Regions from separate parts of the Staphylococcus capitis subsp. capitis genome, predicted to be linked through region 2. Evidence: predicted binding sites of a transcription regulator. Region 2 holds the regulator's gene; the other holds the start of a gene.
What was found. The regulator LexA, encoded in region 2, represses DNA repair genes until DNA is damaged. The targets are predictions, from matches to a motif close to CGAACATATGTTCG.

Region 1: the regulator LexA is predicted to act here: its motif matches at 8,771-8,784, upstream of uvrB (excinuclease ABC subunit UvrB).

The regions. Positions count from the first base shown of each region.
Region 1 is NZ_CP145263.1:1,928,845-1,942,058, forward strand. It holds gene V6C74_RS09600 (tetratricopeptide repeat protein) at 1-1,076, opposite strand, end outside; gene V6C74_RS09605 (DapH/DapD/GlmU-related protein) at 1,076-1,570, opposite strand; gene lgt (prolipoprotein diacylglyceryl transferase) at 1,579-2,415, opposite strand; gene hprK (HPr(Ser) kinase/phosphatase) at 2,422-3,354, opposite strand; gene uvrA (excinuclease ABC subunit UvrA) at 3,834-6,668, opposite strand; gene uvrB (excinuclease ABC subunit UvrB) at 6,676-8,661, opposite strand; gene V6C74_RS09630 (CsbA family protein) at 8,940-9,176, opposite strand; gene V6C74_RS09635 (YfbR-like 5'-deoxynucleotidase) at 9,182-9,823, opposite strand; partial or broken gene V6C74_RS09640 (CHAP domain-containing protein) at 10,210-10,989, opposite strand; one part of gene prfB (peptide chain release factor 2) at 11,322-12,365, opposite strand; one part of gene prfB (peptide chain release factor 2) at 12,367-12,438, opposite strand; gene secA (preprotein translocase subunit SecA) at 12,643-13,214, opposite strand, start outside.
Region 2 is NZ_CP145263.1:1,429,836-1,443,049, forward strand. It holds gene V6C74_RS07190 (BCCT family transporter) at 1-680, opposite strand, end outside; gene mscL (large conductance mechanosensitive channel protein MscL) at 894-1,250, shown strand; gene sbcC (exonuclease subunit SbcC) at 1,305-4,334, opposite strand; gene sbcD (exonuclease subunit SbcD) at 4,338-5,462, opposite strand; gene V6C74_RS07210 (CcdC family protein) at 5,574-6,041, opposite strand; gene V6C74_RS07215 (YneF family protein) at 6,656-6,892, opposite strand; gene tkt (transketolase) at 7,111-9,099, opposite strand; gene V6C74_RS07225 (DUF896 domain-containing protein) at 9,229-9,468, opposite strand; gene sosA (DNA damage-induced cell division inhibitor SosA) at 9,634-9,867, opposite strand; gene lexA (transcriptional repressor LexA) at 10,010-10,630, shown strand; gene V6C74_RS07240 (CAP domain-containing protein) at 10,851-11,867, opposite strand; gene guaC (GMP reductase) at 11,890-12,867, opposite strand; gene rpsN (30S ribosomal protein S14) at 13,030-13,214, opposite strand, start outside.

The DNA of each region.
Region 1 (13,214 bases), 500 kb from region 2:
AGAATTTCTTTACCATTGAGTTGGTTTAATAAAAATATTCCATATAGTCTATAATGACTATCGTCATCTAACAAGAGCGGAAGAATACGTTGGTTAAAGACCGATTTGCTTTCTTCAAGCACCCAAGGCGCATAACCAACATCGACTTTTGATATTTGTAATAGTTTATTCCAAAATTCTACACTTTCATCTTTATTTCCGAGGTAATAAAAATTAAAGCTCAATGCATTATACATTTGAATCGATAAAAACTTCCCTTTTTTATATAAAGGATAAAGTAAATTTTGAGATGCTTGATACTGTTTTAAATAACTTAAAACAATTCCAAGCTTAAAACTTTCATCATCGTTCATAGGTACAACTTTGTTTAAAATTTTAAGATACCTCTGATATTTCTCCATTTCATTTGTGTTATAAAGTAAAAGTGTATAGTGGCATAAGGCATGAACGTCCGAATTATCTTCACTTAATAATGCTTCAAACATTTCTTTTGCTGTCTCATATTCACTTAGATAAAGATAACACATCGCAAGCAAATTACGAATGACACTATGTGATTGTATATGTTCTTCTTGACTCAAAATGTATGCTCGCGCGTTATTTAGACGTCCTTGAGAAAATAAGTATTGAAATAATAATTGTGTGGCAAATAGTTGCGCTTCTAATTCTATTTTATGTTCACTTGTATAGGTCACTTCAAATGTCTTTTCTAGCACTTCTCTAAAATCTTGATCATCTGTTAAAAGTACATAATTAATACCAAACAAGAATGCCTTGTTTGGTTCATTCAATTCTATATTTAATTGACTTAACTCATAGAAGCTATCTGCAACATGAAAATCATTCACAATATTTTCGTAGAATATATGCTCCGCTTTTCTACCTAAATTTATTTTCGTTAAACATTGTGCATAATGTAATTGAATATCATAATCTTCAGGTGACAATTCGAGCACTTTGCTATAATAATTTGCCGCTTTATTATAATCTTGTTGTTGCCATTTTTGGATAGCCATTTTACGGTAAAAAGTTTCATCGAAAATCATTGGTATAATCTTATTGTCTTCTTGTGCCATTAATTGTCACCTCCTCTATCAACTTCTATATGCATAGGATTACCAATTACAAAGCTATAATCAGGTACATCTTTAGTGATGACAGTACCAGCTCCAACTTTAACATGGTTTCCTATTGTAACTCCTGGTAATATCGTTACGTTCGCACCAATTAATGTATGATGGCCTATGGAGACTCTACCATATCTCCACTCATCAACAAGTACTTCATGCGTTAATATTGTTGTATTATAACCAATAACACTATTGTTGCCAACAGAAATTAACTCTGGATAAAACAAGTCAGGTGAAACTTTATATGCAAATGATGTATTCTGACCTATAGTCATTTTTAAAAACTTACGATAAATATAACGTTTTAAACTCATACTTGGTATAAAACGAGAAATTTCAATAATACAAGTTTGTTTAAATACCTTAGGAAACTTCACTATTTTATAAACTTGCCACAAAGGATTTATGGAAAATCGATTTTGTTTATTTAATCGTCTCACTATAAACACTACGCCTTTTTACCTGGCCATTGAAGTGGTCCAGAATTTTTAAAAGTTGAAGGATGAAACTTAACTCTTCTATATATTATAAGCATAATACTAACAATGATTAGAATAATTGATACGAGCTGTGCAACTCTAATATGACTTGTAAGCATTAAACTATCAGTTCTCAGGCCTTCGACGAAGAAGCGGCCAATTGAATACCAAATAAGATAAATAAAGAACGTTTCCCCTATTTTTAGATGCTTCCTCAAAGTAATTAAGATTATAAAACCGAGAACATCCCATACAGATTCGTATAAAAATGTAGGATGATAATACTGACCTTCGACGTACATATTTCTAATAATAAAATCCGGTAAATGTAAGTGCTCTAAAAATGCTTTTGATACAGGACCACCATGAGCTTCATGGTTCATAAAATTACCCCATCTACCAATACCTTGAGCTAATATAATACTTGGCGCTACAATATCACCGATTTGTAACGGGTGTAAATTTTTAGACCTACATACGATAACACCTGTTATAAATCCACCAATTAAACCACCATGGATAGCTATACCTCCATGCCATATTTTCGGTATTTCACCTGGATTTTGCATGTAATACGGCCATTGGAAAATCACAAAGTACAATCGTGCGACAATAAAACCGAATATAGCACTATAAAATATAATATCTATTAAAGTATCTTTATGTAAACCAACTTTTTTTAGTGCTGCTTGTGCAATAAAATAACCCAATAAAATACCACATGCGATAATAATTCCATACCAACGAACGTGAATAGGTCCAATACTAAATGCAATTGGATCAATATATCCTAGAGTTAAACCCATTTCGTACTACTCCTCACTTTTATGACTATTGCGAACGATTTCTTCATTTAAACGTTCACTAAACTCTTCTGCTGTATTAATTCCCATGATATTTAATCGATAATTCATCGCTGCAACTTCAATAATCACGGCAACATTTCGTCCAGGTCTGACAGGAATTGTTTTTTTAGTAATTTCAGTATCGAGAATTTTTAAAGTTTCCTCGTTAAGTCCAACTCGATCATATAATTTATCTTTGTTCCAATTCTCTAAATTGATATTTAAGCGAATTTGTTTCTCAGTCAAAATAGATCCCGCACCAAATAGAGTCATTACATTAATAATTCCAAGTCCTCGAATTTCCAGTAAATGTTCAATTAATTTAGGTGGTTTTCCTATTAATTCATCTTTAGTGATTTCTTTAATCTCAACATTATCATCAGCAACGAGTCTGTGACCACGTTTAACTAATTCTAATGCAGTTTCACTTTTCCCTATACCTGAATCACCTGTGATGAGTACACCTACACCATATACATCAACAAGTACTCCATGTAATGAAGTAGTTTTAGCTAATTCATGTTCTAAAAATGTAGTTAATCGACTCATTAAACTTGTCGTAGCATCTTTAGCAATGATAATAGGCGTATTTAATTCTTTTGCAGCAGAAATTAATTCTTCAGGGGGCTCCAATCCTCGCGTCACGATAATTGCAGGAGTTTCAGGTCGGCATAATTTTCTCATTCTTCCTTCTTTCTCATCATCAGGAAGTAAATTATAGAAAGATAGTTCAGTTGTTCCTAATAATTGAATTCTATCTGAAGCATAGTGAGAAAAATAACCTGCCATTTCTAAACCAGGACGCGATATATCCGTATTTTTTATCGGTCTATTTAAGCCCTGTTCCCCGGCGATTAACTCTAAATTAAGTGTATTAACCAGTCTTTCTGTTGTTAACATGGGTTCACCTCAAATTATAATATCCCTTCGTATCTATTCTCTATTCTATTATCATATCAAAAATGAACTCACAATCTATATTAAAATGGTGATTTAAATTTTAAAATATTCTTAAATAACCATTAACTCAAATATGTGAATGTCAAATCTTTTTAACTTCTAACAGTGACTATCTTAATTAATCACGTATTGTAGAACTGAATTCGTGTCTATTCTTTTATTTTATAAAGAAAAACACAAATTTTAACATGCGTATCTTGTTAAATACTTTTTAAAATCAATCCCATTAGCAAAGTATGAATATATTACAATAGTAGGATAGTGTTGCATGAATATAATAAAAAAATTTAAAAAAGTTATCAATTTAAACAAGAATTAAGACCGGGACAAGATTCATGTCCCAGCCTATCGAAGTTGGTTAGCGTTAGTAATGGGTAACTAAAGCTTTGAAGTTTTGCTTTTACTAACTAACTATTTAATTATTCAATAGTATCTCTTTTTAAAACAGGTTTTAAATACGCTCCCGTATAAGAGTCTTTATTTTCAGCGATTTCTTCTGGAGTACCAGTTCCTACTATTGTACCTCCGCCTTCTCCACCTTCAGGTCCGAGATCGATAATGTGATCTGCTGTTTTAATCACATCTAAGTTATGCTCAATAATCACAACTGTATCACCGTTTTCTACTAATCGATTTAAAACTTTTAACAAGCGACTAATATCATCAACATGCAATCCAGTTGTAGGTTCATCAAGGATATAAATAGAACGTCCTGTAGAACGCTTATGCAATTCAGAAGCTAATTTTACACGTTGAGCTTCACCACCTGAAAGAGTTGTCGCTTGCTGTCCTAGAGTGATATAACCTAAGCCGACATCAACAAGTGTTTGAAGCTTTCGATTTATTTTTGGAATATTTTCAAAGAAATGTGTTGCTTCTTCAACAGTCATTTCTAATACATCAGCAATATTCTTTCCTTTGTATGTTACTTCTAAAGTCTCTCGATTATAACGTTTACCGTCACATACTTCACAAGGGACATAAACATCTGGTAAGAAATGCATTTCTATCTTAATGATACCGTCACCTTTACAAGCTTCACAACGTCCACCTTTAACGTTAAAACTAAATCTACCTTTTTGATATCCTCGAATTTTAGCTTCATTCGTTTGAGCGAAGACATCTCTTATATCGTCGAAAACACCAGTATAAGTAGCTGGATTTGAACGTGGAGTTCTACCAATTGGAGATTGATCAATATCAATAATCTTATCTAAGTGATCGATACCATCGATTTTGTCAAAATCTCCAGGTTTTACTTTAGATTTATTAATTTTTTGAGCAAGAGATTTATATAAAATTTCATTAACTAATGAACTTTTACCTGAACCAGACACTCCAGTAACAACAGTCATCACTGATAATGGAAAATCAACATCTACATTTTTGAGATTATTGCTTCTAGCACCTTTAATGCTAATTTTTTTATCAGTTACTTCTCGTCTATGCTCTGGAACGTCAATGCGTTTTTTTCCACTTAAATATTGACCAGTTAATGATTTTTTATCTTTCATTACTTTAGCAGGTGTGCCGCTTGAAACAATTTCTCCACCATGATTACCTGCTCCCGGACCAACATCTACCAAATAATCTGCTGCTCTCATGGTATCATCATCATGTTCAACAACAATTAACGTATTTCCTAAATCTCTCATCTCTTTTAATGTACTTATTAGGCGATCATTATCTCTTTGATGTAACCCAATAGAAGGTTCGTCTAATACATACAATACGCCAGTTAATCTTGAACCTATTTGGGTTGCAAGACGAATACGCTGTGCTTCCCCACCTGATAAAGTACCAGACGAACGATTCAAGGTAAGATATTCTAAACCTACATTATTTAAGAAAGATAATCTTGAAATAATTTCTTTAAGGATTTGGTTCGCTATCGCTCTATCTTGCTCACTTAATTCAATATTTTCATAGTAATTCAACGCATTTTTAATGGAGTACTGCACGACTTCACCAATGTTAAAACCACCAACATAGACAGATAAAGCTTCCTGACTTAATCGTTTACCATGACACGTTTCACATGGAAGTTCTGTCATATACTTACTCATCATTTCACGTGTATATTCAGAAGGAGACTCATGGTAGCGTCGATTGATATTAGGAATGACTCCTTCGAATACCATTTTGCGTTTACGTGTTCCACCGTTACGTTGAGTGAAAGTAAACTCAATTTCTTTATCTCCAGAACCGTGCATCAAAATATTTTTTTGTCTATCTGTTAGTTTTTTATATGGTTTATCCATATTAATCTTATAAACTTCACATACACGTTTTAACAATGTTGGATAAAAGTCAGAACTTGTTGGCTCCCATGGTTCAATTGCACCTTCATTTAATGATTTATCTTTATCAGGAACTACTAAATCCATGTCTACTGTTAGTTTTTGACCAAGACCATCACATGTTGGACATGCACCAAATGGACTATTAAAACTGAACATTCTTGGCTCTAACTCACCAATTGAGAATCCACAAATTGGACATGCATGATTTTCAGAAAATTTCAGTTCATCACCATCTATTACATCAACAGTTAAGTTACCTTCCGCTAATTCTAAGGAAGTTTCAATTGAATCTGCTAAGCGTGTTTCAATTCCATCTTTAACAACTAAGCGGTCAACAACAACTTCGATAGTATGATTTTTATTCTTATCAAGTTCAGGTACTTCATTTACATCTACGATTTCTCCATCGACACGTAAGCGTACATAACCTTTTTTACCAATGTCCTCAATTAATTTTTCGTGTGTTCCCTTTCTATGAGAGACTACAGGTGCAAGAAGTTGTATTTTTGTACGTTCTTCAAGTTCTAAAATTCTATCCACCATTTGTTGAACAGTTTGAGATTCTATTTCTATTCCATGATGTGGACAATAAGGTTTACCTACGCGTGCATAAAGCAGACGTATATAGTCATAGATTTCAGTTACAGTTGCAACAGTTGACCGTGGGTTTTTACTAGTTGTTTTTTGATCTATAGAAATGGCAGGTGATAAACCTTCGATTGTATCAACATCTGGCTTATCCATTTGACCTAAAAACTGACGTGCATATGCACTTAAAGACTCCACATATCGTCTTTGTCCTTCCGCATAAATCGTATCAAACGCTAACGAAGACTTACCAGAGCCTGAAAGCCCAGTCATTACAATAAGTTTATTTTTGGGTAGTTCAATATCTACTCCTTTTAAATTGTGTGCACGTGCGCCTTTAACGACTATTGACGGTCCTTTCATTTAAACGTCACCCTTCTGCTTTTAATTCAAATAACATATCTCTTAATTCCGTTGCTTTCTCAAAGTCTAAATCTTTAGCTGCTTTTTTCATTTCTTTTTCTATATTTTCAATCGTTTTTTGTCTTTCTTTTTTAGTCATTTTCTTAGGTAGTTCTGTTTGTTTCTGATCGTTCGTCTCATCACTTTCCACTGTAGCACTAATAACATCGTGTATTTTCTTATTAATAGTTTTAGGAGTTATGCCATGTTCCTTATTATGAGCTGTTTGAATATCTCGACGTCTTTGTGTTTCATCAATTGCATATTGCATTGAATCAGTAATTTTATCTGCATACATGATTACTTCACCTTTATCATTACGTGCTGCACGACCTATTGTTTGAATTAAAGAACGATCTGAACGTAGAAATCCTTCTTTATCAGCATCAAGTATAACTACTAGAGATACTTCAGGTATATCAATACCCTCTCTCAATAGATTGATTCCTACAATAGCGTCATAAGTTCCCATACGTAAATCCCGAATAATTTCTATTCGTTCTAATGTTTTAATCTCAGAGTGTAAGTAGTTAACTTTAATACCCGCTTCTTTCATATATGTTGTTAAATCTTCACTCATTTTTTTAGTTAATGTAGTTACTAATACACGTTCATCTCTATCTATTCGTTCTTGAATCTCACTGAGTAAATCGTCTATTTGATTTTCAGTCGGACGAACATCAATTTTAGGATCAAGTAATCCAGTTGGACGAATAATCTGTTCAACCATTTCATCAGTGTGTTCTAATTCATAAGGTCCTGGCGTAGCAGAAACATAGACAAGTTGTTTAGTTTTATCCTCAAACTCTTCAAATTTTAAAGGTCTATTATCAAGTGCACTTGGTAGACGGAATCCATGATCTACAAGCACCTGTTTACGTGCTCTGTCACCGTTATACATACCACGAATTTGTGGTAAAGTAACGTGTGATTCATCAATCATCACAAGCCAATCGTCACCAAAATAATCAAGCAATGTAAAAGGCGTTGAGCCTAGAGGTCTCAATGTAAGATGAACAGAATAATTCTCGATACCTGAACAGAACCCCATTTCACGCATCATTTCTAAATCATAATTTGTGCGCTGTTCAAGGCGTTGAGCCTCTAATAATTTATTTTCATCGCGTAATTCTTTAAGTCGTTCTTCTAATTCTTTCTCAATGCGTTCAATTGCAACTTTCATTTTTTCTTCACGAGTTACGAAGTGAGAAGCTGGGAAGATAGCAAAATGTTCACGTTCTCGAATTACTTCACCAGTTAAATAATTGACCTCTCTGATACGATCAATTTCATCCCCAAAGAACTCTACTCTAATACACATTTCTTCTCTAGAGGCAGGGAAAATCTCTACAACATCTCCACGCACTCTAAATGTACCACGTTGGAAGTCAATGTCATTACGTGTATATTGGACATCTACTAATTTTCTTAGCAATTCACTACGATCCATTTCCATTCCAACTCTAACGCTAACTACTAAATCTTTATATTCTTCCGGATTACCTAAACCATAAATACAACTTACACTAGCAATAATTATTACATCATCGCGTTCAAATAATGCACTTGTAGCCGAATGACGTAATTGGTCGATTTCATCATTGATGGAGGCGTCCTTTTCTATGAAAGTATCTGTCGATGGGACATAAGCTTCTGGTTGATAATAGTCATAATAACTTACAAAATATTCTACTCTATTTTCAGGGAAGAATTCTTTAAACTCACTATAAAGCTGTCCAGCCAATGTTTTATTATGGGCAATAATTAATGTAGGCTTCCCAACTTCTTTGATGACGTTACTCATAGTGAATGTTTTACCTGTTCCCGTCGCACCAAGTAAAGTTTGATGTCGCTTCCCATTATTAACACCATCAACAATTTTTTGTATCGCTTGGGGTTGATCCCCCTGTGGTTCAAATTCAGAATTCAACTTAAATGGAACATGTTCAACCATTCTGACATACGCCTCCTATTTGATTTCTCACTCATTTAGAGTTTAACATTCACGTTTATAAACTTAAGTTTTATTATATTCTATTCTAACAAATTTATAACACTCAAAGCAAACGTTTGTTCGCTTAGGATTTTTTGAAAATAAAAACAAACATAGCGAGACACCATGCTTGTTTAAAAAAGTTATTTAATTTAAGTCTTTGTTGTTTAAAGATACTATAAAACAATCTTCTTGAACCTTCAAAAGATTTGTTTGTCCTTATACATATTGATAAAACCCTAACGAGAATCATCTTGGTTCTTATGAAATTTCAATTTATCAATGATGAGATAGCCTGCTAGAAGACTCACTACATCTATAAAAATAATCCATTCATTATGGAAAAAACCTTTATAAATCGAAGTACCTATTAATATTAGTGTTAATAATGTACCTATCCATTTACTTCTAGTGACAACACTAAATAATACCACTAATATACAAGGAAAAAAGGCGGCACATGCATACCAAATCATTATCGTCACCCATTTCTTCTGTTTAAGATTGTCATAGTCGTTTCACGTAACTCAGTTCTTGGAATGAAGTTTTCCGTAAGCATTTCGGGAATAACATTGTCTATGAAGTCTTTCACTGAATTTAAATGATCAAATTGAATAATTGTTTCTAGGCTCATTTCGTAAATTTCAAAGAATAAAGGTTCTGGATTACGTTTTTGAATTTCTCCAAAAGTTTCATATAATAAATCAATTTTGTCTGCCACAGAGAGAATCTGACCTTCTAAAGAATCATCTTTACCTTCTTGAAGTCGTTCTCGATAAACATTTTGATATTGTTTAGGAATCTCTTCTTTAATAAATGTATCTACCATTTCTTCTTCGACTTGGGAGAATAATTTCTTTAATTCTCTACTGGCATATTTAACAGGGGTTTTAATGTCACCGGTAAAAACTTCAGCAAAATCGTGATTTAACGCCTTTTCATATAAACTTTTCCAATTTATTTCATTTCCATGGTATTCTTCAACAGTTGCTAAATACTGGGCAATTTTAGTCACTTTAAACGAGTGTGCAGCGACATTATGTTCAAAATATTTAAACTTACCCGGTAGTCTTATTAACTTTTCTAAATCAGAAAGCCTTTTAAAATATTGATGTACACCCATATCACGATACCTCCCTGTAAACGAAGTTTGTCTATTTACTTATAGTTATTATATCAAGCCATACTATTATTGAAAGTAAATTCATATTTTTATATATTAATTTTCTATAAAGATAAGAGATTCTAGTTTATACATACCTAAAACTCTCGATTTCTGATAATTAAATTTCATTGAGCGTTTAAGTAGCCTTCTTAATACGTTGATGACATAGTATTTATCCCTTAATATACAAAAACAAGGCTGAAACAATTAACATTGTCTCAACCTTGTTTAGCATAATTACACTAATAATCTAATCCATAAATAAGTGTTTTAATCTTTTATTTAATACTTAACATCCCTATTTGGATGAACTTATTTCTCTTTCACTTATATCAATTATTCTTTTAATGAATATAATTATAAGAACCTGGATTATAAATTGTTCTATAAGATTTAACGTTTACGCCACCGTTCCAGTTCATTTCAGAAACAGTTAATGTGCCATTAGGATTTACTGACTCAACTACTCCTACATGTCCATATGCACCTGCACCATTTTGTCCTGGAGCACTTTGGAAGATCGCTCCTACTTCAGGTGTATTGTTTACATTGAATCCAGCTTGGCTAGCTGATGCTGCCCAGTTACTAGCATTACCCCATAAACTACCAATTGGTCTACCTAATTCAGCACGACGATTAAATGCGTAGTAAGTACATTGACCATCAGTATACAAGTTACCCGCATTCGCAACACTTCTTAAACCGTTATAAGAAGTTTGTGATACATTGATTGGTGTTTCATAATTTTCATAAGTAACACCTGACTCATCAATTGAAGTCGACTCATTAGTAGTTTGAGGAATAGCGATTTCCTCGCTTTCAAATTGCACTGGTTGAGCACCATTCTCTGAAACAACTATTTTATCACCAGGGAAAATAAGTGGTTTAATTCCCGGGTTTAATGTATATAATTACTCTAAAGTGATACCGTGTTCTACTGCGATATTATATAAACAATCTCCTGCTTTAACTATATACGTTCCTAAGTTAGATTGATTCGTTGAAACAACGTCTGATGAATTTACGTCCTGTTGAGACGCCTCTGATTCTTGAGCGTTAGCTGCAGTGTTGATTGCAAAAAATGCTGCAATCGAACTTAAAGTTACAGTTAGCGTTTTTTTCATCTAGTTGTCATTCCTTTGCTGATTTGTTCTTAAATTTACAAGTCTAAATATAGCACATCATATCCTCTAGATGTTTAATGTTATAACGATTTAATATAACAGTAAAAAGAGAATGATTACAAAAATACTATATAAAACGCTAACTATCTTTACAATAACGGTGTAAAGGGTTACTTTTCCGAATATAAAACTCTATCTGGTAATATATTAAATTGCAAATTACATATTATTAATAAAAATTATAATACGCAAAATATTTCTGGCTAAATACTCATCACATTAAAAACCTCATTTACTAATCGTGAAGACTAATAAATGAGGATTTTAAACCATTAACTTTCTTGATTGTCCATTTCTTTTCTTAAATATGCCTCTATAAATGGCCCAATATCGCCGTCCATAACAGCATCAACCTTACCAGTTTCTTCATTTGTACGATGGTCTTTAACCATAGAATACGGATGGAAAACATAAGATCGTATTTGACTTCCCCATCCAATTTCTTTTTGTTCGCCGCGAATTTCAGCCATTTCACGTTCTTGTTCATCTAGTTTTAGTTGGTATAACTTAGATTTTAACATCTTCATTGCCGCTTCTCGGTTTTTAATTTGTGAACGTTCATTTTGGTTATTTACTACAATACCTGATGGATGGTGAGTAATTCTGATAGCTGATTCTGTTTTATTGATGTGCTGACCACCGGCTCCTGAAGCTCTAAATGTGTCAACTGTTATATCATCTGGATTAATTTCTATTTCGATTTCATCATTATTGAAATCTGGAATCACATCACAAGAAGCAAATGACGTATGACGTCTACCTGATGAATCAAATGGCGAAATTCTAACTAATCGATGCACGCCTTTTTCTGCTTTAAGGTAACCATAGGCATTATGACCTTTAATCAATAACGTTACACTTTTCACGCCAGCTTCATCACCGGGTAAATAGTCCACTGTCTCAACATTGAAACCATTTTGTTCACAGTAACGTTGATACATTCTTAATAACATACTCGCCCAATCTTGTGATTCTGTTCCTCCAGCTCCAGGATGAAGTTCAAATATGGCATTATTTGCATCATGTGGCCCGTCTAGAAGCAACTGTAATTCAAATTGATCCATTTTATCTTTAAATTGAATCACATCGCTCTCAAGTTCTTCTTTCATATCTTCATCATATTCTTCTTGTAACAATTCTCTGGTTGCACTCATATCATCAACTTCATTGGCTAAATCACGATACCCATTTACTATCGATTTTAAGGCGTTATTTTTATCTATAATTTCTTGGGCTTTACTTTGGTCATTCCAAAAGTCTGGGTCTGCCATCATTTCTTCGTATTCTTGAATATTAGTCTCTTTATTTTCTAAGTCAAAGAGACCCCCTAATTTGATTTAAATTATTTTGGTATTCATCAATATTACGTTTAATTTCAGATAATTCCATTGATTTTCTCTCCTATTACTGAATCTTTAGCGCTTTTAGTATTTATCATACTATATCTTACATGAAATTCGTCTTCATGAAAATTAACCTTCAAACTTTTAAAACTTTGAAGGTTCGAAATCAATATCAATAAATAATAATAAAGACCGAGCCATTTGTATGCCTCAGTCTTCATTATTAAACAATACACTATTTAGTGCTTAATTATGCTTGGCCATGGCAATTTTTGTACTTTTTACCACTACCACATGGACAAGGGTCATTACGCCCTACTTGGTAACCTTTTACAATAGGTTGAGATTTTACTTTTTCTTTACCATCTTCAGCTGTAAGGTGTTTACCCTCACCTAAATCTTTTGTTTTTTCACGTTCAATATCATCTTCAAATTGAACTACAGATTTTAAGATATATTTACAAGTATCTTCTTCAATATTTTGCATCATGATATCAAACAATTCATGACCTTCGTTTTGATAGTCACGGAGAGGGTTTTGTTGTGCATATGAACGTAGATGGATACCTTGACGTAACTGATCCATTGTATCGATATGGTCTGTCCAATGACTATCGATAGAACGTAATAAAATCATACGTTCAAATTCGCTCATTTGATCACCTAATTTTTCTTTCTGACGGTCATAAGCTTTTTCGATTTTTGCCCATACAACTTCAAAGATGTCTTCAGAATCTTTACCATTAATTTCAGACTCCGCTAAGTCTCCCTCTTGTAAAAAGACATCATTCACGTAGTTAATAAATGGTGCATAATCAGGGT
Region 2 (13,214 bases):
GGTACATTAAATAAGTAGTTTAAACCACCATTGATTTGTAAGGCTCCCATACCTAATGAAACTGCTACACCTACTAATGTAGCAAATACTGAAAGAACATCAATTAAAGTTCCTATTGGTCCCTCAACTTTATTACCTAAAATAGGTCTTAATGTTCTTGAAATTAAACCTGGCTCACCTTTACGGAATTGTGCATAAGCAAGCGCTAATGCTACTACACCATAAATAGCCCAAGCATGGAATCCCCAATGGAAGAATGTAGATCTCAGAGCTTCTGTATAAGCTGCAGTAGTTTTAGGATCTGCTGTAGGTGGAGCGGCAAAGTCAGCCATTGGCTCTGCTGCACCATAGAATACTAATCCAATACCCATACCTGCACTAAATAACATTGCAAACCAAGAAATAGTATTAAATTCTGGTTTGTCATTAGGTTTACCTAGTTTAAGTTTCCCAATTGGACTAAAAATTAGGAAGATACAGAAGAAAACAATAATAGTAGTTAAAATTAAGTAATACCATCCAAGTTTATCAGTAATCCACATTTTAGCATTGTTGGTAATGTAGTCGAACTTTTCAGGCCAGATGGCACCAATGATTACTACAATCGCAACAATGATTGAACTATAGATAAACACCGATGAAAACTTCTTGTTTTTCTTCTCATGAGAAGAAGAATTCATAATTAATTACTCCCTTCATCCGAATATTAAATTTTCAAAGTAGTAAAATTAAAAAATTCTTTTTTTATCTTAAAAAATTTAATTTTACTAATGCACCTCTTTAGGATAACAAACGTCTTTTTCATAATCAAATTTACTTAAATATAGTATTTGCTAAAATATTTATATGTTGTATAATTGATTTTATATTTTAATTAGAAAGGAATTAAGTATATGTTAAAAGAATTTAAAGACTTTGCTCTTAAAGGAAATGTATTGGATTTAGCTGTTGCTGTAGTAATGGGTGCAGCTTTTAATAAAATCGTTACATCATTAGTTCAATTCATCATTATGCCATTGATTGGTAAAATTTTCGGTTCAGTTGATTTTGCTAAAGATTGGTCTTTCTGGGGAATAAAGTATGGTCTTTTCATACAATCAATAATTGATTTTATAATCGTTGCTTTTGCACTTTTCATCTTCGTAAAAATAGCTAACACTATTATGAAAAAAGAAGAAGAAGAGGAAGAAGTCGAAGAAAACACTGTATTATTAACTGAAATTAGAGATTTACTTAGAGAGAAAAATTAATAAATTTATAAAACAGTCGCTATGAAATAATCATAGCGACTGTTTATTTATATACTAATTTCTTTTAAATTTAGTCTCGCTTTGATACTGATTGGTTGTTACCTCTAAAATAAGTGGAATTCTTTGTTTTAATTCACTTACATGTGAAATAATCCCTACCATTCTACCGGAAGATTTCAAGTTAATTAACGTATCTAGCGCTGTTTCTAATGTTTCTTGATCTAGCGTACCGAACCCTTCATCAACAAACATTGATTCTAAATTAATTCCTCCAGATTCTTGTTGAACAATCTCACTTAAACCTAGCGCTAATGCAAGAGAAGCTTGGAATGTTTCTCCTCCAGAAAGAGAACTAATATGTCTAGACCTATTAGAATGAAAATCAAATACATCAATTTCAAGACCGCTGAAGCCTTGAGAAACAGCTTGTCTTCTTATCAATTGATACCTATTTCCACTCATAGTTAATAGACGTTGGTTTGCTTGGAAGATGATTTTTTCTAAATAATAAATGAGTACATAATTCTCTAGGGTTAGCTTGTGGCTGTTCTTACCAGAAAGAATTTCAGTTAGTAAAAATATTTCTTTTTGCTCTTTCAATTCTTCATTAAGTGTGTTAATTAAACTTTCAATTTTATCTATATTTTTTATATTAACTTCGTGCTTATAAGCTATTGTTGCAACTTCTGAATTAATTTGATCTAATTCTTGATTTTTTGTTCTTAATTGCGTTTCAATATCTTCTAAATTAGTTAAACCTCTGCCATCAACAAGTTTTTCTAATTGGCTAATCTCGATCTCATAGGTTTGATATTGTCTGTTATAGTCATTAATTTTTTCTTCAATATTACTTTTATCTTCACTTAAACTTATTGCTTCTTCAATTTCTTCATATGATTCGAACCCATTTCGGTACATCTCATCTTTAATGTTATTAGTAAGCTGTTTGTCTTCTTCAACTCTAGCATCTAAATTCTGTTTATAATGCTTAAGGTTAGTTGACTCTATATTTACGTTGTTTTTCAGTTCAAGTAGTTGATCCTTTATAGTTTCTTTACGCTCTTTAAAAGATTGAATTTCTTGCTTTTTATTCTCGTAGTATTGTTTAAATGAAACGCACGATTCAAACTTTGTAATTTTCTCGAAATCATTTAATTTAATATCTAACTGTTCAAGTTGCGCTTTTTTATTATTTATATCTAATTCAGATTTATGAAGATTTTGATTTAATTTTTTCTCTTCATCATAAATTGACTCTAAGAATTGGTTTTCTTTTTGTTGAAGACTTTTAGCATTTTCTATCTCTTGTAACTTCGATTTGAGTTCATCTATATTATGAATTTCTTGTTCTGTAAAATTTATTTCTTTTTTTCGATTAGTTAGTGCTTCATTTTTACTTTCTAACCTAATAATATCCTCTTTGATAGAGTTTTTACTCTTATCAAGTTCGTCTAATTGTTTTTTATTTTCAGCAATTAGTTCAAAATTAATATGTTCGCCTAGTGAATGAATCTCATTACCACAAACTGGACATGTATCTCCAATTGAAAGGGCCATTTGAATTTCTTTCACAAATGTTTCCTTATTGTTTAAATCAATGTTAGTTGCATCAACTCGGGAAATAATATTTTCTATATTGGCATATTTAATTTTTAGCTCTTGAATTTGCTTTTCATTTTTAGATTGTTCTTGTTGGATTTCTCGAACTTGTTCTTCCCTTTCTAAATACCTTTCAGTATCATCGATTAAATTTTTGAACTTATTTATCTCATCGACATATTGATCAATTATTTCATAATTTCTTGTTTTTCCTTTAGCCTGATTCAGTAGTTTTTCTTTTTTTTCTTTTGATTCAGAATACTTTTTTTCTAACTTATTTAATTCTTCTTGAATAATAGGCCTTTGCTCAAAAGCTTTAATGTAATCATCAAGATTATTATAAAAGTTATAAGTTTTCTCGAGATATTCGTTAATTTTGATAACTTCTTGTTCTTCTGATTCTAAAGATTTAAGAGTCTTTTCTACATTATTAATTTGAGTTTTATATTCTTCTTCCTTAGATTTTGATTTAGTGATTTCTCTCTCTAATTCCTCAATCTCTCTATTAACAACTTTTTGCCTTTTGAAATAATTAATCAAAACATTGGATTCTCTTATTTTCTTTAATTCAATCTTAAGATGATCAATACTATCTTGGTTTTGTTTAAGATTTTCGAATGATTTCTTTTTTGTTTCTAAAGAATTTATGTTTTGGTTCAATTCTTTATTAAAAGTATATTCGTCAGTTATTTTTTCTATTTCTTGGTTCAACTTATCTTTTTGCTTTTTGTAACGAGTTAATATATTTTTACCATGCTTAATAAAATCTGGTAAATGCTCTAAAATTTTCTCTGTTTGCGAGCTCTCTATACCTTTTAAATTAAATAAATAATCATCTTTGAATGTATTAAGTTCATTCCATAAGTAATCTATTTCATTATATCTATTTTCTATTTGAAGTTTTTCTTCTTTAACACTTTCTATTAAATACTTTTGTATTTCTTCAAATCTTTCACTATTAAATAGTGTTCTTAAAATAGATTGTTTTTCTTTACTATTTGATTGTAGAAACTTTTTGAATTCACCTTGAGGCAAAATAAATAATTGCCTAAATTGTTCAGCGTTAACACCCATAATTTTAGTTATAAATTGATTACCCGCGTTAACCCTACTTTCTCTTAGTTCGTAAACATCATTTTTCAACTCATAAATATCAAGTTTAGCTTGGGTTTTAGTTGTATTACCTTCTTTTATAAAAGGCGCTTCCCTATGAATTTTAAATGTTTGATTATTTAGTTTAAACTCATATGTCACACTCATAGGTTCTTTACCATTGGCAAAATGACTTCTTAAGTCACCCTCTTTTCTATTTTTAGTTGAAGCTTCTCCGAATAACGAATACACAATAGCATCAAAAATCATTGTCTTGCCTGACCCTGTTTTACCACTTATTAAAAAAAGTTCATTATTTTCAATTTGACTAAAATTTATTGTCTCATTAAGAAAGGGTCCAAAATTATTTAACTTTAAGTTCAATGGTTTCATTTATTAGACCTCCTTTCGCATGATATTATTTAAAATTTCTGCTATTTTATTAGACTGATTTTCGCTGATAGACTCATTAGTCATCGACTCATAGAACGACTTAATTATAGATTGGTCATCTTGCTTCTTTATCTCCACGTTATTAAATTCTTCAATACGTTCGAATGTATTGTTAGTTAATGCTAATGTATTAGGATAAATTTGTTTCAGTTTCATCATTGGATCATTAATATGAGACATATTAGTTAATTTAAAATGAAAATAATTATCCTTATTTTTCACAGCAACTCGTTCTTCAATAACATCATCATAGTCGCCTTCTATAACCTCTAATTCTCTAAGAGGTTCAATTGATATAAATGTATCTTCTACATTATTAACTTCATCGATATTAACTATGCGGTAACCTTTTGCTTGATTGACTTCAGAAAATGAATACTGTAGTAGCGAACCACTATATTTAATATTTTTGTCATTTATACTGAAAGGATGATGTAAGTGCCCTAACATTACATAATCAAATTGATTAAATGAGTGTTTCTCAACTGATTCTACAGTTCCTATAGTTAAAGGTCTCTCTGAATCGGATGTCTTTCCACCTTTAACTGTTAAATGACCAATTAAAATACTCATCTTATTTTCATCAATGTTGTGAGACATATATTCTAAGCAGTGATTTAAAGCCTGTTGATGGGTTTTAATTTCCTTATCTTTAAAAAAGTTTTGTACTTCACTTATTGTCGCAAAAGGTAACGCAAAAAATTGTACCCCGTTAATTTCTATAGGTTTATGTATATCCTTGAGTTTGGTTCTTATGTATAAATGATTGTGTTCAAACCATGATGAGCCATAATTTAACCTTTCTTTTCCATCATGATTCCCACTGATCATAATGACAGGTATATGAAGTCTAATATTCAACTCTGCAATGGTGTTTTCAAGTAAACTCATCGTTTCCTTACTTGGATAAGAGGTGTCATATAAGTCACCTGCTATGACTATGACATCAGGTTGTTCTTCTTCCATATGATTAATAAATTTAGTTAAAACATATTTTTGATCATCAAGTAATTGTTTACCATTTAAGATTCTACCGAGATGCCAATCAGCAGTGTGTATAATTTTCATAACCATCCTCCTAATAAGAACATTTGTTCGCATTTAAATTTTACATTTCTTTTGATCTACTTTCAAGTAAAAAATGCCACTCATCAAATAATATGACAAGTGGCTAAAACACTATTTAACTAGTGATTTTTTTAACTTTTTATATTTATAGAACATTGCTAATCTCCAAGGCACAATCATACAAAACGCTAGTAAGAAAAACATACCAGCTATTTCTCCTGGATTGATTTCATTGCTGATAAAGATTTTGATGATAGTTCTAATAACTAGTAACGAAATTAAAATTACTGGAAATGCTTTAGAACGTTTCATGTAAATTTCGCTGCCTTTGACTTCAAATCTTGATGTAAAAATTAAGACAGTTGAGAAGAGTACGCCTAAAATTAGTGACTCTAACATTTCCATACCAGTTAATCTAAAATATGGGATAATATACATTAAAGCCCCAGTTGCCATAAAAAACGGTGGTAATATGATTTTTTTCTCATTAACCGGGAACTTTTGAGCTTTCATTCTAATTACAATAACTACTGCGCCCATTAAAAAAGCAACGACAATAGAAAATACTAAATAAGCCAATTTGACACCTTCTTATGACATAAACTTAATACTCTTAATTCATCATATGATAGTATATCACTATCCTTATATCAATGACTACTTTAAACTTACTAAAATTCAAAAGATTTAAAAGCTAGGTTTATCAATAACTAATTTAAATTTCCATACAGTTAAAAAATGTCTTAGCAGATTAATCTTTCCACTAAGACATGAGTTATTGAAGGTTTATTATAAATGACCAGTCTATAGTTTAATTAACAAATAAATTAAAATGATAGAGATGGTTAAGTCTACTACATTAAAACCCAATTTAAGTAATTCTTTATTACGACTTGTCATTATTTATCGCCCCCAATTAAATAGTAAACCAAGTTTATTGCTATGTACCTTAATAATTTTAACTTTTTTAATACACTTTTGTTTTTAAGTTACGATTTACAATATATTTTGATTAACCACTATAATAACTATCGTTGGATAATAACTAGTTCACAAATTTAATTTATTATCTCGATCAAATTCAATATTAAGCAAAGATTAAATAAAATTCAGCATCATCCTTACTACTACAGGTGACAAAAAAAGCATCACAGTGATTATTAATACACTGTGATGCTCGAAATAATATTGCTTTATTTGCCTTTCATGTTTTGGTCCATATTTTTGTTCATCATTGTCATCATTTGATTGATTTTCTTTTGTGATGGTTTCTGACCCATTTGCATCATCATCATACGTAGCATTTCTTCATTGATAGGTGGGTTTTTCTTGAGGTAATCCATCATATATTTTCTTGCTAAAAAGAAACCACCGATTAATCCTACGATAAGTGCTAAAATGATTAAAATAATTGCTAACCAAGTTGCCATTGTTTCACCCACTTTCTTTATCCTACTGAATTTTACTAAATTCACTTTGTTATTTCAAGAGGCACTTTATAGTGATAACTAATATCTACCATTAGCAATGATAACAAATTTTAGTTTTTCTAAACAAATTTACTATTAAAATTATATAAAAATAAAAGGCTACTAGCTAATAAACTTGAACTAGTAACCCTTTTCAAATTACTAATTATTTAAAAATATTAGAATGTACGAATTTGATTTAATATATTTTCTTTAGTGAATCCATATTTTTCAACTACTAAATCACCAGGTGCACTTGCGCCAAAACCATCAATACCAATAACTTTACCTTCTGTTCCAACATATTTATGCCAACCTAAAGGTGATGCCATTTCAATAGCTACACGCTTAGTGATTGAGGCTGGTAATACAGATTCTTTATAATCATCTGATTGTTTATCAAATGCAAACCAGTTCGGCATTGATACGACTCTAACACCTTTTCCTTGTTTGTCTAAATCTTTGGCAGCTTCTACTGCTAAACTAACTTCTGAACCAGATGCCAATAATAAGTATTCAGGTTCTTTTTCTGTTTCAAATACTACATAAGCACCTTTACGGACCCCTGCTTCTATTGTTTCTTCAGCAACATCTAAAGTTGGTAAGTTTTGACGTGTTAAAACTAGAGAAGTTGGTGTTTGTTCTGATTCTAATGCTACTTCCCATGCTACACGTGTTTCATTACCGTCTGCTGGTCGGATAACATTCATATTAGGAATAGCACGTAAGCCTGCTAATTGTTCAATCGGTTCATGTGTAGGACCATCTTCACCAACAGCTATTGAATCATGTGTAAAAATAAATGTTGAGTTAAGACCCATGATAGCTGATAAGCGTAATGCAGGTTTTAAGTAGTCACTAAATACGAAGAATGTTGCTGCATAAGGGTGTAATCCACCATGAGCAGCCATACCGTTCACTGCTGCACCCATCGCAAATTCACGAACACCGAACCACACATTTTTACCTTCAGGTGTTTCTTTATCATAATCTTTAGCCTCTTTAACATTAGACTTATTAGAACCTGCTAAATCAGCAGAACCTCCGAAGAACGATGGCACTGTTTGACTAAGTTTTTGAATAATTTCTCCAGAATCTGCTCTTGATGCTCCTTTATGATCTAAATCATATTTAGGTAACTCTTTTTCATAGCCTTGAGGTAATTTACCACTAATAGCTAACTTAAATTCTTCTGCTAATTCAGGATATTCCTTACTATATTCTTCTAATTTGGCTTTCCAAGCATCTTCATTTTCGTTCGCACGTTTTAACATTGAAGTTTGGAAGATTTCGTAAACCTCGTCAGGTACATTGAATCGTTGTTCAGGATCAAGTCCATAAGCTTCAAAAGTAAGTTTTCTTTCATCTTCGCCTAATGGAGCTCCATGTACTCCATTTGAACCAGCTTTATTTGGAGAACCGAAACCGATAACTGTTTTAACTTCAATAATAGTTGGACCTTGTTGTGATTTAGCTTTATTAATAGCATTATCAATTTCTTCTAAATCATTGCCATCTTTAACTAAAATATAATTCCAACCATATGCTTCAAATCTAGATTGTGTATCTTCTGAGAAAGACTTATTTAAATCTCCATCAAGTGAAATATCGTTAGAATCGTATAAAACGATTAACTTATCTAATTGATTATGACCAGCAAATGATGCAGCTTCATGCGAAATCCCTTCCATTAAATCTCCATCTGAAGCTAAAACGTATGTGTAATGGTCAACCATATTAAAATTATCTTTATTAAATTTACCAGCTAAGTGATCTTCAGCAAGTGCCATTCCCACTGACATTGCGAATCCTTGACCTAGTGGCCCAGTTGTTACTTCTACTCCATCTGTATGTCTAAACTCTGGATGACCTGGAGTTTTAGAACCCCATTGTCTAAATTGTTTTAGTTCTTCTAATTCTAAACTACCTGATACATGTAATAAACTATATAGTAAGGCAGACCCATGTCCTGCTGAAAGAATAAATCTATCCTTATTAAAATAATCTTTAGATTGGGGGTTAAAATTAAGATGACGTGTCCATAATGTATACGCCATAGGGGCAGCTCCCATTGGTAAACCAGGGTGTCCTGAATTTGCTTTCTCGATAGCATCAATACTAAGTGCACGTATTGTGTCGATAGCCAATTGGTCTTTTTCGTTAAACATCGTTGTGTCTTCCCTTCTTCAAATAATATCTAAATATAATTATAACTTATTTTAATTTAAAATGATAAAGAAAAATCTGATAAATTAGCTCCTAATAAATGTTCAAGAACTACCCTGAACGATCTTATTTCACTCTTTATTATTTTTATTAGATTGAATTTTTTTAACCTTTTCAGGTGTAACATCATTTCCTTCAGGATCTATCACTTTAGTATTTTCAAGTTGTTGCTTGAACCCTTTTCTAAATGATTCTAAATATTGCTTTCTTAATTTAGATTGCTCCTTAGCTTCATCTTCTGTTAAACCTTTTTCTTTCTTTTTTTTAGCTAGTTCATTGATTCTATCTATATTTAAATCTTTCTTAGACATCATCGTCACGCTCCTTGTTAATTTTAAAAACAAAATGTGTAAAACTTTAAAAATCTATATGATTCCCTACATTAAATTCTTGTGTAGAATATATCAAAAAAATGAGCATAACCAAATAGTTACGCTCATCATCGATACTTACTCAACGTATATTTTTAAAACTTACTAGTTAACTAAAGCGAACACTTTATTGTCATTCTGTTCGCTATTTTGTTTGTCTTCAACTTTATAATTTGATTTATTATTATCCTGTTGATGAATTTCATGATCAGTCATTTCGTACGTTTGTTCTGAGTGCGCACTTTGATTTACACTTAAAAAGAATGTTAGGAACACCATGCAAGAGATGAGTACTACAGCTATATATAATAAAAACTTTTGTTTTGTCTTAATTAACATTAATCTCACTCCTAGAACGTTTGTTTGTATATTTAATTTATCAGAACTAATGTTCTCTGTCAACATCAAAACGAACAAACGTTTGTTTTGAAAGAAGATTAATGCTATAATATACTTAAATAAAATTAGGGAGTGCCTATATATGAGAGAATTAACTAAACGACAAAGTGAGATTTATGATTACATTAAACACATCGTACAAACCAAGGGTTATCCACCTAGTGTTAGAGAAATAGGTGAAGCTGTAGGCTTAGCATCAAGTTCAACAGTACACGGACATTTATCCAGATTAGAAGAAAAAGGTTATATTCGAAGAGACCCTACTAAACCTAGAGCCATTGAAATAGTTAGCGAACAACTAGAGGAAGTTAATGTTGAAGAAACTATTCATGTACCTGTTATAGGTAAAGTTACTGCCGGTGTTCCTATTACGGCAGTTGAGAACATCGAAGAGTATTTCCCGTTACCCGAACACTTAACTTCAACACACAATAGTGATATTTTCATTCTAAATGTAGTAGGAGAAAGTATGATTGAAGCTGGTATTTTAGATGGCGATAAAGTAATTGTGAGAAGCCAAACGATAGCTGAAAATGGCGATATTATAGTAGCAATGACAGAAGACGAAGAAGCTACAGTTAAACGTTTCTATAAAGAGAAAAATCGTTATCGATTACAACCTGAAAATAGTACTATGGATCCTATTTATTTAGATAACGTTATTGTTGTTGGTAAAGTCATAGGATTATACAGAGAAATGTAACTATCAATTTCTCTCTAATTAAGACCTCCTATAAAAAATCTCATATTGAATATATAAAAAGACAAGGTAGTTTTTCGTACTACCTTGTCTTTTGTTTAGAATCTTTGTTTAAAACGTCTTTTATTTTATCTAGTATATCGGGTTGTTTCTCTTTATTCGTTTTCATGTTTATCTACATCCTTACGAACATTGTTTACCCTTATTCACTTAAGATAAACTTTTACTCTGTATAATTCTCAGTCCAAAATGGCTGTTTCTCTTTATTAAAGTCGACACCTACACCTAAATTTCGATAATGGGTATTAAGTATATTCTTTCTATGTCCTAATGAATTCATTAACCCTTCATGAGCATAAATACTATTAACTTGGCCATAAGCAAGATTTTCTCCAGCTGCATTAAAATCAATATTATCACTTTTCAATCTATCGAAAGGAGAATGCCCTTTATTGTCAGTGTGATCGAAGAAGTTATTTTTAGACATATTTTTACTATGTTTTCTAGCAGTATTTGAAATTTTGCTTGAATAACTTAATGTATTTAGACTATGTTGCTTTCTTTCCGAGTTAACTATATCAAAATTTTGTAATTCAAAGCTTTTTTCTAATTCTTTAGATGGTGCTCCATATTGTTGACGTATGCGATTTTCCATATTCTCACTTACTTGTAATAACGCAGTCACTCCACTACTTTGATGTTTATCGTAAAAAACTGTTGTATAAATATGATCTTTATGGAAAACATCGTATTCGTTGTTTGTTACCTCAAAACGATATCGCCTTTTATTAATATATTTTATCGGACTACCTAACCGATCTCTTACAGTTTCTTTAGGAGTAGCGTATTTAATTTTAGATTTTGAAGAAATTATATTTTGATTAGAATACATGGCATTAACGTGATTTTTTATATAACTAATCATAATAAAATGATCATAATCTTCATTATAATATGTGTACCACTTAGTTCCATATTCATTAGAAGTAATACGTTTTTCTTTACCTAATTCACTTTCAACGGTTTTCTTAGACATATTCATTTGGATATTATTTAGTGCAAACTCTTGTTTTCTAGGAACAGATAATGATTTATCATTACCATTTAAATCGTTATTAATCCAAGTATCAACTTGTTGTCGCACTTCCTTTTGAAAATGTACTAATGGCTGAGCTTCTTTAATGGGTGTGAAAATAACAATACATAATAAAACTACAACGAATAATAGAAATCTTTTAATTTTTTACACCTACTATTTAAACTTAGTCTCTATCACCATTGAAAATTGAGTTTCTCACGATAACATAGTCTACAGTTCTTAATGATTTTAAATCTTTACCACCGGCATAAGATATAGAACTTTGTAAATCTTGTTGCATTTCAATTAAAGTATCTTTAAGTGAACCTTTATGTTCGACAAACATTTTTTTACCTTCAACATTTTTATGTTCGCCTTTTTGGAATTCTGAAGCACTTCCAAAATATTCTTTATATTTCTTACCTTCAAGTTCAACTGTCTCTCCTGGTGACTCTTCGTGTGCAGCGAACAACGAGCCAATCATTACCATTGATGCACCAAAACGAATTGATTTAGCTATATCACCATGAGTTCTTAAACCACCATCAGCAATGATAGGTTTGCGAGCAGCTTTACTACAAATGTTTAGCGCAGCTAATTGCCAACCTCCAGTACCAAAGCCTGTTTTGATTTTAGTTATACAAACACGACCTGGACCAATACCAACTTTTGTTGCATCAGCGCCAGCATTTTCAAGCTCTCTAACGCCTTCAGGTGTGCCAACATTACCAGCAATAACGAAACTTTGAGGTATGTGGTTTTTAATATGTTTAATCATATTGATAACTGAATCTGAATGACCGTGCGCAATATCAATCGTGATATATTCTGGAACTAAAGATTTCGAAGCGAGTTCTTCTATGAATTTAAATTCATTTTCTTTTACTCCAACAGAGATAGAAGCGAATAGTCCATCATCTTGCATTTTTTTAATAAATGGAATTCTAGCTTCTTCATCAAAGCGATGCATAATATAAAAATAGTCATTTTGAGCGAACCATTGTGCAAGTTCTTCATTCATTACTGTCTGCATATTGGCCGGAACCACTGGTAATTTAAATGTGCGTGGTCCGAACTTAATTGAAGTATCACATTCAGAGCGGCTATTAACAATACATTTATTTGGTATTAATTGTATATCTTCATAGTCAAAAATCTTCATTTTATGTCTTTTGCCCCTTACAATTAAAAATTTTAATTGGATAATACTTTAAAACCGAATAATCATATTAAATTTGCACATATTATTCAGTTATTCTTTATCCTTACTAACTGTACATTGTTTTTTTACTAATGTAAATGGACAAAAGACATAAATTCTTTTTTACCAGCTTGATTTTTTTACGCCAGGGATTTGACCTTTATGTGCATGTTCTCTAAAAGCAATTCGAGACATTTCAAATTTGCGTAAAACACCTCTTGGACGCCCTGTCACTTTACATCTTCTAGTTAATCTTGTAGGTGATGAATCTCTAGGAAGTTTCCTAAGCGCTTCATAATCACCTTTGG